One region of the Modicisalibacter sp. genome, then DNA from elsewhere that is predicted to be linked to it. Evidence: predicted binding sites of a transcription regulator. Region 1 holds the regulator's gene; the other holds the start of a gene.
What was found. The regulator PhoB, encoded in region 1, activates phosphate uptake and scavenging genes when phosphate is short. The targets are predictions, from matches to a motif close to TGTCATANNNNTGTCANA.

Region 1 (8,064 bases):
GCCCCGGAGAACGTCATGGACATCACCAGCGAGACTCACAGTCAGCATATTTCCAAGCAGTTCAACCAGGAACTCGAGGAACTCAAGACCCACCTGATGGCGATGGGGGGCCTGGTCGAGAAACAGGTGCAGGAAGCCATCTCCGCGCTGCTCGACGGCGACACCCGGTTGGCCGAACGCGTGCGCGACAACGACAAGGCCGTCAACGACATGCAGCTGAAGATCGATGACGAGTGCACGCGGGTGCTGGCACGCCGGCAGCCGGCGGCGTCCGACCTGCGGCTGGTGCTGGCGGTGATCCGCGCCACCTCGGATCTCGAGCGCATCGGCGACGAGGCCTGCAAGATCGCCCGCAACGCCCTCGCGCTGGCCGAATCCGGACGCCAGGTGCACGGCTTCGTCGAGGTCCGCCACATCAGCGAGCACGTGCGCAAGATGACCCGCGATGCCCTGACGGCATTCGCCCGCTTCGATACCGAGCTGGCCCTGAAGGTCGCCCACGAGGACGACGCCGTGGACAGCGAGTACACCAGCGCCATGCGCTCGCTGATGACCTTCATGATGGAGGACCCGCGCTCGATCAGCTCGATTCTCAGCGTGATGTGGATCCTGCGGGCCCTGGAGCGTATCGGCGACCACGCCGACAACCTGGCCGAGTACGTCATCTACCTGGTCAAGGGGCTGGATGTCCGTCACCGCAACATCGATGCGCTTGACGATTCCTCGCTGACCGGTAAAGGTTGATCCCCGACGGCCCTCCGGGCCGTCATCGACCCCGGCCGTCGCCTGCGCGACGGCCGTTTCGTTGTTCGTTGCGGGAATCCTCCGACCATGCTCAATGCCTTCAGCGCCCTGGCCCGGGGCACGCGCCTGGTGCTCTCGCCGGGGCTGCGTCGTTACGTCTTTCTGCCGATTCTGGCCAACCTGCTGCTCTATGTCGGCACCCTCGTCTACCTGTTCGACAACTTCGGCGGCTGGATCGACTATGGAATGCGCCAGGTGCCGGGCTGGCTGAACTGGCTCGAGTGGCTGATCTGGCCGCTGCTGGTGGCGAGCCTCGCGGTGGTGGTGTTCTTTACCTTCACGCTGGTCGCCAACCTGATCGCCGCGCCCTTCTACGGCTTTCTCGCCGAGAAGGTCGAGCGCCAGGTCACCGGCCGGCCGCCGCTGGACGATCGCGGCTTCGCCCGCGCCGCCGTCGACGCCCTGGGCCGCGAGCTGGTCAAGCTGGGCTATATCCTGCCGCGCATGGCGCTGCTCTTCCTGCTCGGCTTCGTGCCCGGGCTGAACCTGGTGATGCCGTTTCTATGGGCGGCCTTCTCGGCCTGGATGATGGCGGTCACCTACCTCGACTACCCGATGGACAACAACCTGGTCAGTTTCGTCGAGATGCGCCGCCGTCTGCGCTCGCGCTGGTGGCCGACGCTGACCTTCGGCGGCTGGGTGATGGCGGCCAGCTGGGTACCGGTGCTCAACCTGCTGCTGCTGCCCGGTGCGGTCGCCGGGGCGGTGCTGATGTGGCAGCAGCACTACCGGGATCTGCCAGTGCCGGCCGAGAAGCCCCGGCGCTCCTGATTGCCGCGCAAGATTGTAACGAGAATTATTATCACTTAAGGTGGCGGACGTTGTCCGAGCGGAGACGTCCATGCTGCCTTCCCTTGCCCCCCTGTTCCGTGGCCCGCTGGCTGGCCTGGACGACCGCCTGCGGCTTCCGGATGCCGCGGCGTCGGCGAATACCCGGGCCGCGTCGGCGCTGTTCTCGACGGATGGGCTCGCCCCGGCACTGGCCGTCTTCGGCCGCGACTACACGCGGCCCGACCACCGCGCGCTGGTCTCGCTGTGGTCGAAGTATTTTCTTGCCCAGGCGATCCTCGTGCCGGCGGCGGCCGCCCTGGTGCTGGGCCGTCGGCTGCCGATGGCCCTCGAGACGCTGGCGCTGGAGCTGGATGCCGCGGGGCGGGTCGCCCGCCTGGTGGTACCCCACGAGGGCGAGATGATCGAGGCCGACGACCCCGAGCCACTGCTGCGGCCGCTGCTGGATCGCCTGCTGGCGCCGGCCATCGCGGTCATGGCCGCGCACGGCGGGCTGGCGCCGCGCACGTTGTGGAGCAACGCCGGGCACTACTACGCCTACCTGATCGATCAGCTGCGTGGACAGGCGTGGGCAGCACCCGGCCTCGGCTTGGGCGAGGCGCTGATGGCCCGGCGGGTGTTCGCCGACGGAGCCCGCAACCCGCTCCATCGGCCGGTCCGCCAGGTCCGCGATGCCGACGGCACGTGCCATACGCGGCGGCGGTTGTGCTGCGTGCGCTACCGGCTGCCGGAACTCGGCTACTGCGGCAACTGCCCGCTGCCGGCGGCGCGGGGTGTTTCCTCGGAGGGCGAGTAGGCCTCGCCGATGGACTGACGGGTCAGGCGGGCGGCGGGGAACACGCAGCGAAACAGCGCGCCTTCGCCGGGGCGGGAGTCGATCTCCAGGCGCGCGTCGTGGCGCAGCAGCACGTGCTTGACGATCGCCAGCCCCAGGCCGGTGCCGCCGGTGGCGGCGCTGCGGCCCTTGTCGACTCGGTAGAAGCGCTCGGTCAGGCGCGGGATGTGCACCGGGTCGATGCCGTCGCCGTCATCCTCGACCTCGAGGGCGCCACCGCCCTGCCAGGGGCGCCAGCGCAGGGTGATGGTGCTGTCCTCGGGGGTGTAGCGCACGGCGTTGAAGGCCAGGTTGGAGACCGCGCTGCGCAGTTCCGCCTCGACCCCCAGTAGATCGTGCGACTCGTCGATCTCGACGCGCACCCGGCGCCCGCCGCCCGCCAGGGCGGCGGCGTCGTCGCGGACGCTGCCCAGCAGCGGCGCCACGGCCACCGGCACGCTGCGTTCGGTCTGGTGGTCGGTTTCCAGCCGCGACAGCAGCAGCAGGTCCTCGACCAGGTTCTGCATGCGTCGGGTCTGGTCCTGCATCTGGCCGAGGCCGCGCTGCCAGCGCGGCGGCAGCTGGTCGGCGTGCTCGGTGTAGGTCTCGAGATAGCCGGTGAGCACGGTCAGCGGCGTGCGCAGCTCGTGGGAGACGTTGGCGACGAAGTCGCGGCGCATCTGCTCGAGGCGGTGCAGCCGGGTGATGTCGCGCACCATCACCAGCCGCTCGTTGTCGCCGTAGAGGGTGATCTGGAACTGCAGCATCAGGTCGTCGCGCAGCGGCGAGGGCAGCACCACCGGCTCGCGATAGTCGCGGGCGTTGAAGTAGTCGATGAAGCGCGGATCGCGCAGCAGGTTGGTGACGGGCTGGCCGCGATCGTGGCGGGCCTGCAGGCCGAGCATGTGCTCGGCGGCGCTGTTCCACCAGTCCATGTTGCCCTGGTTGTCGAGCATCACCACGCTGTCGCGCATCGCCTCGGCGGATTCCTGGATGCGGTGGATCACGTCGCGCAGGCGCTGCTGGGTCAGCCGCTGGACCTTCTGGTAGCGGTACAGGCGGTCGAACAAATCGCCCCACACGCCGCTGCCCGCCGGGGGCTCCTCGCTCGGGTCACTGTTCAGCCACTGGTAGAGCTCGCGCAGGTGGCGCAGGTGGATGAGCACGAACAGGGCGAGGCCGGCGGCCACGCCCCAGCCGAGATCGCCGAGCACCCAGCCCAGCAGCCCCAGCCCGATGACCAGATAGGCCAGTCGCCAGAGCTCGTTGTTCCAGTAGTACATGCCGGTGGTCTTATCCCCGCGCCGAGAAGCGATAGCCGGTGCCGCGCACGGTCTGGATCAGGTGCTGATGTGCCTCGCCCAGTGCCTTGCGCAGACGGCGGATATGCACGTCGACCGTGCGTTCCTCGACGTAGACGTTGCCACCCCAGACCTGATCGAGCAACTGGCCGCGGGTGTAGGCCCGTTCGGGGTGAGTCATGAAGAATTGCAGCAGCCGGTACTCGGTGGGACCGATCTCCAGCGCCTGGCCGTTGGACGAGACCCGGTGACTGGCTGGGTCGAGCATCAGGCCGTCGACCTCCACCACTTCCTCGACACCGCGTGGCGTGGTGCGGCGCAGGACCGCCTTGAGCCGGGCGACCAGCTCGCGCGGCGAGAAGGGCTTGGTGATGTAGTCGTCGGCGCCGGCCTCGAGCCCGAGGATCTTGTTGTCCTCCTCGCTCTTGGCGGTGAGCATGATGATCGGCAGCTCGGCGGTGGTCTCCTCGCGCTTCAGGCGCCGCGCCAGCTCGATGCCGCTGGTGCCGGGCATCATCCAGTCGAGCAGCAGCAGGTCGGGCTGGCTGTCGACGATCAGGGCGTGGGCGTCCTGGGCATTGTCGGCCTCCAGGACCCGGTAATCGGCCATCTCCAGCGCCACGGCGATCATCTCGCGGATGGAGGGCTCGTCATCGACGATCAGAACGGTCTTGGATGTCATTTCCCTGGCCTCGTGGGGTGACGGACACCGCCCGCGGCAGGCATCCGTCGGTGACAGGACGATGACGATTACAACGCGCGCGCATGACAAGCTTGTGACAGACGCCGGGCGCTCGCAATGCCCGCGTCAGCCCTCGGGCCACAGCGCCATCATGATGCCGGCGTGGAGCACCAGCCCTGCCCAGTGGTTGTTGAGAAACGCCCGGAAGCAGCGTTCCCGGGAGCGGTCGCGGATCAGCCACTGCTGGTAGACGAAGATCAGCCCCATCGCCGTCAGGCCGATCCAGTAGTAGCCGCCCAGCGCCTGGCGCACGCCCACCACGGCGAGCAGGGTCAGCGTGGCCAGCTGCAGCAGACCGATGATCAGCTTGTCGTGCCGGCCGAACAGCACGGCGGTGGACTTGATGCCGATCTTCAGGTCGTCGTCGCGGTCGACCATGGCGTATTCGGTGTCGTAGGCCACCGTCCACAGCACGTTGGCGACGAACAGCAGCCAGGCATCCGCCGGCAGCTGCTGCTGGACGGCGCCGAAGGCCATGGGGATCGCCCACGAGAAGGCCGCGCCGAGCACCACCTGCGGCCAGTGGGTATAGCGCTTCATGAACGGATAGACGAAGGCCAGTGCCACCCCGCCGAACGACAGCATCACCGTGAAGGCGTTGGTGAAGCAGACCAGCACGAAGGACGCGGCGACCAGCCCCGCGAACAGCACCCGGGCCTCGCCCGCACCGATCCGCCCGGTGGCCAGCGGACGATCGCGGGTGCGCTTGACGTGGCCGTCGAAGTGGCGGTCGGCGTAGTCGTTGATCACGCAGCCGGCGGCGCGCATCAGGTAGACGCCGGCGACGAAGATCAGCAGCGTCGCGCGCTCGGGCAGGCCGTCGGCGGCGATCCACAGGGCCCACAGGGTCGGCCACATCAACAGCCAGGTGCCGATCGGCCGGTCGAGCCGGGTCAGGTGCAGGAAGGCGGGCAGGCGCGCGGGATGCAGGCGAGCCAGACCGACGGGACGCGGGGTGGGTTGCATGACAGCCTCCGAGAACGATCGGGCCACAGTCTAGCGAGTCGCCAGCCCCAGTTCATCCGCCATGGCGGTCAGGAAGAACTCCTGGACCAGCACCTCGAAGCGGCCGTGGCGAAAGCGCGAGCGCCGTCCCCAGGGCGCCTCGGCCGTCGGAAAGGGCGGCGCGCCACGGGTGATCGCGATCGGTCCGCGCTCGAGATCCGGCTGGCGGAACAGCCAGTGGCCCAGCGAGCGCTCGCCGAGCTGGCCCAGCCGCTGGCCGGTCAGGCTGGTCAGCGGCGCCACCGAGCGGGCGAGCACCCAGGGCGTGTCGCCGCTGCACAGCGCCACCTCGCGACACCAGACATAGTGCGAGGCGGGCACGCCGAGGGCACGGGCCTCGTCGCGGCGCGGGCGGGCCAGGCGCTGGGCGAGCAGGCGCACGGCGAAGGGCTGCGGCATCGCCGCGCCCAGCCGCCGGGTCAGCGAATCGCGCGAGGCCAGCCACTGCCACCAGGCCGGGCTCATCGCCGGCCGCCAGGCGGCGGCGGGGCGCCAGTGGGGGATCGCCACGGGGCGTGTCGAAGCGGGCAAACCGGCCTCCGGGTCGGCAAACGGGCGCGATAGTGTACCATGACGACCTGGCCGGCCCGGTCCCGGCCCGTCATCCACGACCCGCTGGCACCACGACCCATGACTCGATCCCTGACCCTGATCGGCAGCGGCATGGCCGGTTTCGGCCTGGCGCGTGCCCTGCGCCGCCTGCAGCCCGAGCGGCCGATCACCCTGATCACCGCCGACAGCGGCGACGACTATTCCAAGCCCCTGCTCTCCACCGGCTTCGCCAAGGGCCTGGCGCCGGAGGCGCTGGCCGCCGACTCGGCGCTGGATGCCGCCGAGCGCCTGAATCTGGTGATGCGCCCCCGGACCCGGGTCGACGCCCTCGATCCCGTGGCCCGCGAGCTGCACATCGGCGCCGAGCGCCTGCCCTTCGATGACCTGGTGCTGGCCACCGGGGCCGCGCCGCAGCCGCCCTTCGCCATCGACGCAACACTCGCCGGGCGGGTCTTCACCATCAACGACCTCGACGACTACCGGGCCTTCCATGCCGCCCTGACGGCGCTGGGGCGGTCGGCGCGCGTCGCCGTCATCGGCGCCGGGCTAGTGGGCTGCGAGTACGCCAACGACCTGGTCGCCGGCGGTCATGCCGTGGCCATGATCGCCCCCGAGCGGGCGCCGCTGGCCCGCCTGCTGCCCGAGCCGCTGGGCCGGGTGCTGGGCGCTGCGCTGGCCGGGGCGGGGGTCGAGCTGCATCTGGGGCGCGGCGTGGGCGAGCTGGGTCTCGACGGCGGGGATCTGAGCGTGGCGCTGGATGACGGCCATGTCCTCGACGCCGACCTGGTGCTGGTCGCCACCGGCCTGGTGCCGCGCACCGAGCTGGCCGCCGCGGCAGGGCTCGCGGTCAGCGAGGCCGGCATCCAGGTCGATCGCTGCCTGCGCACCGCGGTCGAGGGCATCCACGCCCTGGGCGACGTGGCCTGCGTCGACGGCGTCAACGCCATGTATGTCCAGCCGCTGCAGGCCGGCGCCCGGGCCCTGGCGGCGACGCTGGCCGGCACCCCCACCGCCGTGCGCTACGGGCCCTGGCCGGTGCTGGTCAAGACGCCCTGCTGCCCGGTGGTGGCCCTGCCGCCGCGGGTCACGCCCGCCCGCTGGCGCATCGAGGGCGAGGGCGACGATCTCGCCGCCCTGGCCGAGGACGACCGGGGGCGGCTGCTGGGCTTTGCGTTGACCGGGCGCTGTGTACGGCGGAAAGTCGAACTGGCGCGAGCCGCGCCGCCGTTGCTAATCTAGGTGCGTCGTGGCCCGCGGCCCCGGCGGCTGCCGGAGCGCCGGCCGGCGCTCGGGAGACGCCCGAAACAACAACAAGCGGCAGTCGAGGCTGCCGTCTTACACTGCCCCAGACAGGAGGTTCCATGCGCAAGCCAGAACTCGCGGCGGCCATCGCCGAGCGTGCCGATCTTTCCAAGGACAAGGCCAGCCAGGTGCTCAACGTGATCCTCGACGAGATCACCGGCAGCGTCGCCAAGGGCCAGGATGTCTCGCTCATCGGCTTCGGCTCGTTCACCGTGCGCGAGCGTGCCGCCCGTACCGGCAAGAATCCGCAGACCGGCGAGGCGCTGACCATCCCCGCCAGCAGGACCGTGGCCTTCAAGGCGGGCAAGGCGCTCAAGGACGCCGTCGCCAAGTAACGCCTCGCGGCTGGAGCGTGTCGCGACCGGCGTGCGCTCCGCCGACGCTCTTCCTTCCCACGTGCGAGTCATGGACGGCCCATGAAACTGCGACTGATGCTCTGGCTGCTCGGCCTGCTGCTCAAGCGCGCGCGGCGTCGCCACGCGGGCTTTCGCGAGCGGCTGCGCGACCGCCCGCTGGCCTGGGGAATCGCCACCGAGGATTTGCGCATCGCCCGCCACTACCGGCTGACGGCCGAGCGCGTGCAGTCGGCATCGGGCCTGCCGGTGGACCTCGACCTGGAACTGCGCTTCCGTGACCCCGACACGGCGCTGGCCGTGCTTCGCCACCCCTCCCCGCGCGCCTTTCGCGACGGCCTGATCGACGGCCGGCTGCGCCTGGTGGGCGACACCCGCGACCTCGAGCGCCTGCAGGGCCTG
Region 2 (8,064 bases), on a different contig from region 1:
GCCGCCGCCCGGGGCGTTGTGGCCGCGCAGGAAGATGAACACCGACACCAGCAGGGCCAGTGGCAGGATGGTCTGGGAGACGCTGACCAGAATCATCGGATGGCGATCCTTCGACCAGGGGCGGCCGTCGGCATCGCTCGAGGGCATGAACAGGCGCAGGCGATTGAGCAGCTTGTAGATGCCCACCGCGGCGATGCACAGCACGGTGATCTCGCCCAGGGTATCGAAGCCGCGGAAGTCGACCAGGATCACGTTGACCACGTTGTGACCGCCGCCGCCGGAGACGCTGTTGTCGACGAAGAACTGCGAGATCGACTCCAGCGGCCGGGTCAGCACCGCGAAGTTGAGGCTGGCGACGATGCCGCCGAAGCCCGCCGCCAGCAGGGCGTCACGCAGGATGCGTGGCGCACCGGATTCCTTGGGCGTTCGCTGCGGCAGGAAGAACAGCGCCAGCATCAGCAGGATCATGGTCACCACTTCCACCGCCAGCTGGGTCAGCGCCAGATCGGGTGCCGAGAAGCGCGCGAAGGCCAGCGAGGTCACCAGGCCGACGATCGACAGCATCAGCAGCGAGATCAGTCGCCGGCGGTGCAGCACCGCGGTGGCCAGCCCCGCGAACATGGCCATCAGCGCGCCGGCGACGAGCAGTCCGTCGAGCGGCTGCAGCGGCTGGGAGCCGCGCAGCTGCACGGTATGGGTCAGCGCGCCGCCCACCAGGCAGAGGATGGTGATCACCAACCACAGCATGTAGCGCTGCAGTGAGCCGTTCTCCAGGGTGTCGATCAGCTGCTGGGCACCGCGCACCATCCATTGCACGCCCGCCTCGAAGTTCAGGCGGGCGTTCTGCGGGCGGAACTGGCGCTGGAAGGCGAACAGATGGCGACGCTGGACATACAGCACGGTGCCGCCGATCAGGGCGAAGGCGCTCATCAACAGCGGCAGGTTGAAGCCGTGCCATACCGCCAGGTGCAGCTCGGGAGCCGGTCCGGTGAGGGCGGCCCGGGCGGCGGTACCGATCAGGGTCGTGGCGGTCAGCGCCGGCATCACGCCGACCACGAGGCACAGCGCCGCCAGCAGCAGGCCCGGCGCGACCATCGGCAGCGGCGGTTCGTGCGGGGTCCGGGGCAGCTCAGGCTGCGGGCCGTTGAAGAAGACGTTGTGTACCAGGCGAATCGAGTAGGCCACCGACAGCAGGCTGCCCAGGGTCGCCAGCGCCGGAATCAGCCAGCCCAGGCCGCCGAGCAGCGAGGTCTCCAGGGTCTCGGTGAGCATCATCTCCTTGGACAGGAAGCCGTTGAACAGCGGCACCCCCGCCATGGCCGCGCCGGCGATCACCGCCACGGTCGCGGTCAGCGGCATGGCCCGCCACAGCCCCTGCAGCTTGCGGATGTCGCGGGTGCCGGTCTCGTGGTCGACGATGCCGGCGGTCATGAACAGCGCCGCCTTGAAGGTCGCGTGGTTGAGGATATGCAGCAGCGCGGCGACCACCGCCATGCGCTGGTCTAGCCCCAGCAGCAGGGTGATCAGCCCCAGGTGGCTGATCGTGGAGTTGGCCAGCACGCCCTTGAGATCGTACTTGAGCAGCGCGAAGTAGGCGCCGTAGAGCAGGGTCGCCAGGCCGGTCAGGCCGACCAGGTAGAGCCAGGCCTCGCTGCCGGCCAGGGCCGGGTGCAGGCGGGCCAGCAGGAAGACCCCGGCCTTGACCATGGTCGCCGAATGCAGGAAGGCCGAGACGGGGGTCGGCGCGGCCATGGCGTGGGGCAGCCAGAACTGGAAGGGGAACTGGGCCGACTTGGTGAAGGCGCCCAGCAGCACCAGCAGCAGCGCGGGCAGGTAGCGCGGGTCGGCCTGGATCATGTCCCGGCTGTCGAGCACGGTCTGCAGGTCGTAGGTGCCGACGATATGGCCGAGCAGCAGGAAGCCGGCCAGCAGGCACAGGCCGCCCGCGCCGGTCACCGTCAGCGCCATGCGGGCGCCCTTGCGGGCCTCGCTCTGGCGATACCAGAAGCCGATCAGCAGGAAGGACGACAGGCTGGTCAGCTCCCAGAAGAACCACAGCAGCAGCAGGTTGTCGGCCATCACGATGCCCAGCATCGCCGCCATGAACAGCATCAGGAAGGCGTAGAAGCGCGGCAGGTTGTCCCGTGGCGACAGGTAGTAGCGAGCGTAGAGGATGATCAGCAGGCCGATGCCCAGGATCAGCAGCACGAACAGCAGCGACAGCCCGTCGAGGCGCATGGCGAACTCGAGCCCCAGCGCCGGTATCCAGTCGAAGGCGGCGCGGGGCACGCCCCCGGCGAAGACCGTGCCGGCGTGCCGGCCGGCGACGATCAGCGCGAGCGCCGGCGGAATCGCCGTCATCAGGGCGCAGCGGCCGCGTCGGTCATTCGAGCCCATGATGGGCAGCAGGCTGCCGACCAGGGGCAGCAGCACGATCAGTAACACGGACATGAACGACTCGCTCTTGTCGTTGGCATTCTGGCGGGCCCGGCGCGCGGCGCCGCGGCATGGCTCACAGTTCAGTCGTTGCGGATACGACCATCAAGCGGAAATGCGGGGCGGGTCGGTCAGGAAGGGGCGGCGTACGGCGCGGGGCGTCAGCATCCAGGCAGGCGTGCGATCCGCGAGGCGCGCGATGGGCAGAGTGTCGGCACCGAAATGGCGGCGCACACGGCCGATACCGTGCGGGGGACGCTCCGTCATGGTGTCTTCCTCCCTTCATGGCTCCCTGGCGCGTCGGGAATGGCTAGTCGACTGATTTGATTATGGAAATAAGTCGGAAAGACAGCGCCGAAATGAAGTCAGTGTTCGACTCTACCATGCCCCCCGCGGTGTATCCAGCCGCCGGGCCGGGCCATTCATGTACAAAATGTGTATCTTTAAGGGTAAAATATTTTACAAGAGTGGTTCCCGCAAGGCCGAGACGATGCGGGCGTCGCTGCGCCCGGTGGATCGTGAGGAGGCTCGATGAGTCGCGTACTGGTGTGGTTGCGCAATGATCTGCGCGTTGCCGACAATCCGTTGTGGGCCGTCGGCGCCCCCGTCGAGACGATGCTGTGTGTCTATGTGCTAGATCGTCGCTGGCTGGCGCCGTGGCGGCCGGGCGATGCGCGTGGCCGGGTCGGCCCGGCCCGGCTGCGCTTTCTCTGGGAAAGCCTGATGGCGCTGCGCGGGGAGCTGCTGGTGCGGGGCAGCGACCTGCTGGTGTGCATCGGCGATCCGGTGGACGAGCTGCAGGCCGTGCTGCGCCGCGCGCCCGCGGACGTGGTCCGCGTGCGCGACGACCCCGGCTGGCAGGAGGCCGACGATGTCCAGCGCCTGGCCAGCCGCCTGCCCCCGGCGGTGAGGCTCGAGACCGTCGCCGGCGGCACGCTGTTCACCCGCGAGCAGCTGCCCTTTTCCCTGTCCGCGCTGCCCGCCACCTTCAGCGCCTTCCGGCGCCGTGTCGCGGGGCTCGAGGCGTGCCCGCCGCAGGCGGCGCCGGTGACGCTGCCGCCGTGGCCCGACGAGGCGCCGCGTGGCCTGCCGCCGCTGACCCGGGTGTCGCCGGAGGCCGCCGAGTGGCGTGCCGATCCCAGGGGCGGGCCCTGGCCCGAGGGGGGCGAGCGGGCCGGGCGCGAGCGGTTGAAGCGGTTCCTCGACGGGCCGCTCGAGCATTACCGGGACACCCGCAATGGCCTGCGGGGCAGTGACTTCTCGAGCCGGCTGTCGCCCTGGCTGGCCGGGGGCTGCCTGTCCGCGGGGCAGGTCATGGCGCAGCTGGCCGAGCGGCCGGCCGGCGAGGGGGTGAGCGCGTCGCGCCGGGCCTTCGTCGACGAACTGCTGTGGCGTGAGTACTTTCACTGGGCCGCCCGTCAGGACGGGGCGGCGCTGTTCGGCGAGCACCGCCTGCCGCTGGCCCATGAGCCGGCCCTGGAGGCCTGGTGTGCGGGGGCCACGGGAGTGCCCTTCATCGATGCCGCCATGCGCGAGCTGGTGGGCACCGGCTGGCTGTCCAACCGGGCGCGGCAGAACGTGGCGAGCTTCCTGGTCAAGGATCTGCAGGTCGACTGGCGCCTGGGCGCCGCCTGGTTCGAGCGCTGGCTGGTCGACTACGATGCCGCCAGCAACTGGGAGAACTGGCGCTACGTGGCCGGGAGCGGCCGGGACCCGCGCCGGGATCGCTATTTCAACGTGATGCGTCAGGCGCTGCGCTACGATGCCGACGGCGAATACGTCGCCCACTGGCTTCCCGAGCTGGCATCGCTGCCGCCGGGGCCGGCCCGCCACGCCCCCTGGCGCCATCAGCCGACCCGCTTCGCCGGGCCGTGTGTGGAGCCGGCCGCCTGGCAGCATGTCATGATGACACCGGCAAGTGTTACTGGTCAGTAACCTGCAAGCCATCTACGCTGTGGCATTACTCGGATAATCAACGGTTGCAAGGATGCTGCCATGCTCACTGAGATGTCGCCGCCCGCCCGCCTGCCTTTCGGGGTGGGGGTGGTCGGCCTGTTTCCCTTCGTTCTTGCCACGGCCGGGGTCTACGTCGCCCCGGTGCTGTGGCAGGCCCTGGCCATCAAGGTCTTCCTGTTCTACAGCGCGCTGACCCTGACCTTTCTGGGCGGCGTCCACTGGGGCGTCGCCATGAGCCTCGATCGCGAATCGAGTCCGGCGTTCTCCATGCGGCTGTGGGTGAGCCTGATGCCCGGCCTGCTCGGCTGGGCGGCGCTGATGATCGAGTATCGGTTGGCGACGCTGGTGCTGATGATCGGCTTCTGGCTGCTGCGTCTTTACGAGCGGACCGACGACAGCCTCGCGCGGTTGCCGGGCTGGTACCAGGGATTGCGCAGCCTGCTTTCGCCTGTCGTGGTGGCGTGCCATCTGGCCGTGGTGGTTCGCCTGAGCCTGTTCGGCTAGGTGGTCCGGCAGGCCGCCGGGCAGGCGCGCCTGCCCGGCTCTCGTGCGTGGCGTGTTCCGGACTGGCTGTGGGGCCGGCAACGAAAAAAAGCGGACCAGTCGATGACTGATCCGCTTCTTCGAAATTTGGTAGCGGGGGCCGGATTTGAACCGACGACCTTCGGGTTATGAGCCCGACGAGCTACCAGGCTGCTCCACCCCGCATCAAATTGTGGAGCCCAGTATACGCAGAAACTGCGTCATGTCAAGAGTCCGTCGGGTATTCGCACGCCGTGGCGAATATTGACCATACTGGCGGGGGCGAGGTCACAAAGATGACATCGTCGATCGAGGAGACTGTTAGTGGTTGAACGTCATGACTCAGGGGGAGAACACATGACACAAGCAGCACCCGTCGCCTGGGTAACCGGTGGCACCGGCGGCATCGGTACCGCCATCTGTCGTGCACTGGCCAAGGAGGGTTACCAGGTCGTGGCCGGCTATCACAATCCCGACAAGGCCCGGAACTGGCTCGAGGAGCAGCGAGCGGCCGGTTTCGACAATATCGCGCTGTCGGGCACCAACCTGATCGACTTCGAAGACTGCGAGGCCGGGGTTCGCGAGATCCGTGATACCTACGGGCCGGTCAGCGTGCTGGTCAACTGCGCGGGCATCACCCGAGACACCACGCTCAAGAAGATGAGCCCCGAGCAATGGCGCGAGGTGATCGACTGCAACCTCAACAGCGTCTTCAACACCTGCCGCTGCGTCATCGAGGACATGCTCGAGTCGGGGTACGGGCGGATCATCAACATTTCCTCGATCAACGGGCGCAAGGGCCAGTTCGGTCAGGCCAACTACTCGGCGGCCAAGGCGGGCATGCATGGCCTGACCATGGCGCTGGCCCAGGAGACGGCGGCCAAGGGCATCACCGTCAACACCGTGTCGCCGGGCTACATTGCCACCGACATGATCCAGAAGGTGCCGGAGAAGATCCGCGAGTCGATCCGCGAGTCGATTCCGGTCAAGCGCTTCGGCGAGCCCGACGAGATCGCGCGGGCGGTGTGCTTCCTGGCCGAGAAGGGCTCCGGTTTCATCACCGGGGCGAACCTGGACATCAACGGCGGGCAGTTCATGGGCTAGGCGTCGACGCCCTGCCATCATCCGCATCCGCGAGCGAGGCCAAGGCCTCGCTCGCGGCGTTTCGGGGCTCGCTCACGGCGGCGGCAGTTCGGCCAGGACCGCCAGGTGATGATCCATGTCGGCGGCCTCGCGCTGCCAGGGCTCGGGGGCGACCGGGCCGGTGGCGAGGATGTCGGCGAGCACGCCCTCTAGCTCCTCGGCGCGGGTCAGGTCGCGCCCCAGCCCGTCGTTGAGCCGCTGCACCTGGATGGCCAGCCGCAGGGGCTCGTCCTCGCGGCTCACCGTGGCGCCGGCCAGCAGGGCGAGGTGCACGCGCAACCGGGTCAGGTGCTCCTCGACCTCGGTCGCCGGCGACGGGTCCAGCCGGGCGGCGTTGCGCCGCTCGTGGGCCGACTGCAGCGGGGAGGCCAGCGCCGGGGGCGCCGGGACGTCCTCGGCCGGGCGGCCGTCGAGCAGGCGAGCGTCGGCGGCCAGGTGGGCCTCGAGCAGCGGCCGCAGCGCCTGCCAGCGGGCGATCGTCTCGCTGACCGCCAGGCGTGCCAGGCGATCGCGCCGGGCGCGGACGATACCCGACCACCGCCGGCGCATGCCGTCGCTGCGCCGCCCCTGGGGCAGCGGCTCGAGGCTTTCGGCCTCGGCGATGGCGGCATCCAGGGTGGCTTCGTCGTCGCTGGTGGCGGGCTGCCAGGCATCCAGGCGCTCGATCAGGGCCTGCATGGCCTCGAGGCGCTGGCGGCTGCGCTGGGCGCGGTCGTCGCGCTCGTTCTCGCGCGCCGCGAAGATGCTGTCGCAGTAGCCGCGAAACGTTCGCCACAGGGTCTGTTCCTCGCCCTTGGGCGCCCGGCCGAGCTCGCGCCAGCGCCGCTGCAGCGCCTTGGCCTGCTCGGCACGGGAGGCCGCCCGGGTGTCGGTGTCCTCCTGGAGCAGGCGGGCCGCCTCGACCAGCTCGCGCTTGGCCGTGGCGATCTCCTGGGCGCGGTGGTCGATCAACTGCTGCAGGGCGTGGCGGATGCGGCCGAAGCGCTGGCCGATCACCCGGGCCTGGTCGCGGGGCACCGGGGCGAAGCGCTGCCACTGCTCGCGCGCGCGGTCGCGGATCTGGCGCAGGGCGTCCGGGTCGGCGTGCGGGTCGGGGTTGTCGAGCAGCGCCTCGAGCTGCTCGCAGAGGCCTTCGCGGGCGGACAGGTTCTGTTGGCGCTCGGCCTCGCGGCGCTGCTTCCAGGGGCCCAGGCGCTCGTGGATGCGATCCGAGGCGGCACGAAAGCGCGTGGAGAGCGCGCGGTCGGCGGCGGCGTCGCCGAGGTTCTTCCAGTCCTTGACCAGCTGCCGGTGCTGGCGATCCAGTTCGGCATCGCTGTGGGTGGTGTCCTCGGCCAGCGCCTCGATGGCGTCGCACAGCTGCTCGCGCTTGGGGCCGGCGACGAAGCCGCGCCAGTCGCGCAGTTCGGCAAGCTGGGCGCCGAGCCGCTTGAGGGTGGGCTGGTGGCGACGCCGCTCCGCCTCGGGCAGCAGGGCGAGGCGCTGGCGCAGGCTCTGGTGCAGGCGGCTGGCGCGCTTGAAGGCACCGCGGTCGAGCAGGTCGTCCAGGGCGTCGAGATCGCGGGCGAAGCGGGCGCTCTGCTGCGGCGACCCGGCCGGCTCCGCGGGCGGTGTGGCGAGTACCTGCCGGGCGCGGGCGAGCTGCGGCGTGGGCGGCAGGTCGCCGGGCCAGTCGATCCGGTCGAGGATGCCGGTCAGGGCGGCGGCGTCCTCGGCTTCCAGCGACGCAGCCAGCTCGGCCCCCTGGCGGTCGAGCCGCTCCCAGGCCTGCAGCAGGCGGTCGTATTCCTCCAGTGCGCGGGCATAGCGTTCGCTGAGCGCGGCCTCCGGTGCGTGGCGGTCGGAGAGGGTCTGCCACTGGTGTGCCACCAGGTGCTTCTGGGCCTGCAGGCTGGCCATGTCCTGCTCGGTGAGGCACTCGCCCTGGGTGAAGCTGGCCAGGGTGTCCTCCAGCGACTCGATCAGCGAGCGCCGGGTCTCGTCGGCGTCGTCGCGACGCTCCTCGGC

Region 2: phbB (acetoacetyl-CoA reductase) is a predicted target of PhoB. The motif match lies at 5,201-5,218, and genes of this name have one in related genera.

Annotation. Positions count from the first base shown of each region.
Region 1 is NZ_JBSREH010000003.1:50,525-58,588, reverse strand. It holds gene phoU (phosphate signaling complex protein PhoU) at 16-744, shown strand; gene cysZ (sulfate transporter CysZ) at 832-1,575, shown strand; gene fhuF (siderophore-iron reductase FhuF) at 1,646-2,389, shown strand; gene phoR (phosphate regulon sensor histidine kinase PhoR) at 2,332-3,690, opposite strand; gene phoB (phosphate regulon transcriptional regulator PhoB) at 3,701-4,390, opposite strand; gene ubiA (4-hydroxybenzoate octaprenyltransferase) at 4,517-5,416, opposite strand; gene ACTCB7_RS03290 (chorismate--pyruvate lyase family protein) at 5,447-5,920, opposite strand; gene ACTCB7_RS03285 (NAD(P)/FAD-dependent oxidoreductase) at 6,086-7,246, shown strand; gene ACTCB7_RS03280 (HU family DNA-binding protein) at 7,369-7,644, shown strand; gene ACTCB7_RS03275 (hypothetical protein) at 7,726-8,064, shown strand, end outside.
Region 2 is NZ_JBSREH010000001.1:158,588-166,651, reverse strand. It holds gene ACTCB7_RS00745 (monovalent cation/H+ antiporter subunit A) at 1-2,451, opposite strand, end outside; gene ACTCB7_RS00740 (hypothetical protein) at 2,542-2,703, opposite strand; gene ACTCB7_RS00735 (DASH family cryptochrome) at 2,968-4,371, shown strand; gene ACTCB7_RS00730 (DUF3429 domain-containing protein) at 4,432-4,896, shown strand; tRNA gene ACTCB7_RS00725 (tRNA-Met) at 5,024-5,100, opposite strand; gene phbB (acetoacetyl-CoA reductase) at 5,272-6,018, shown strand; gene ACTCB7_RS00715 (DUF349 domain-containing protein) at 6,091-8,064, opposite strand, start outside.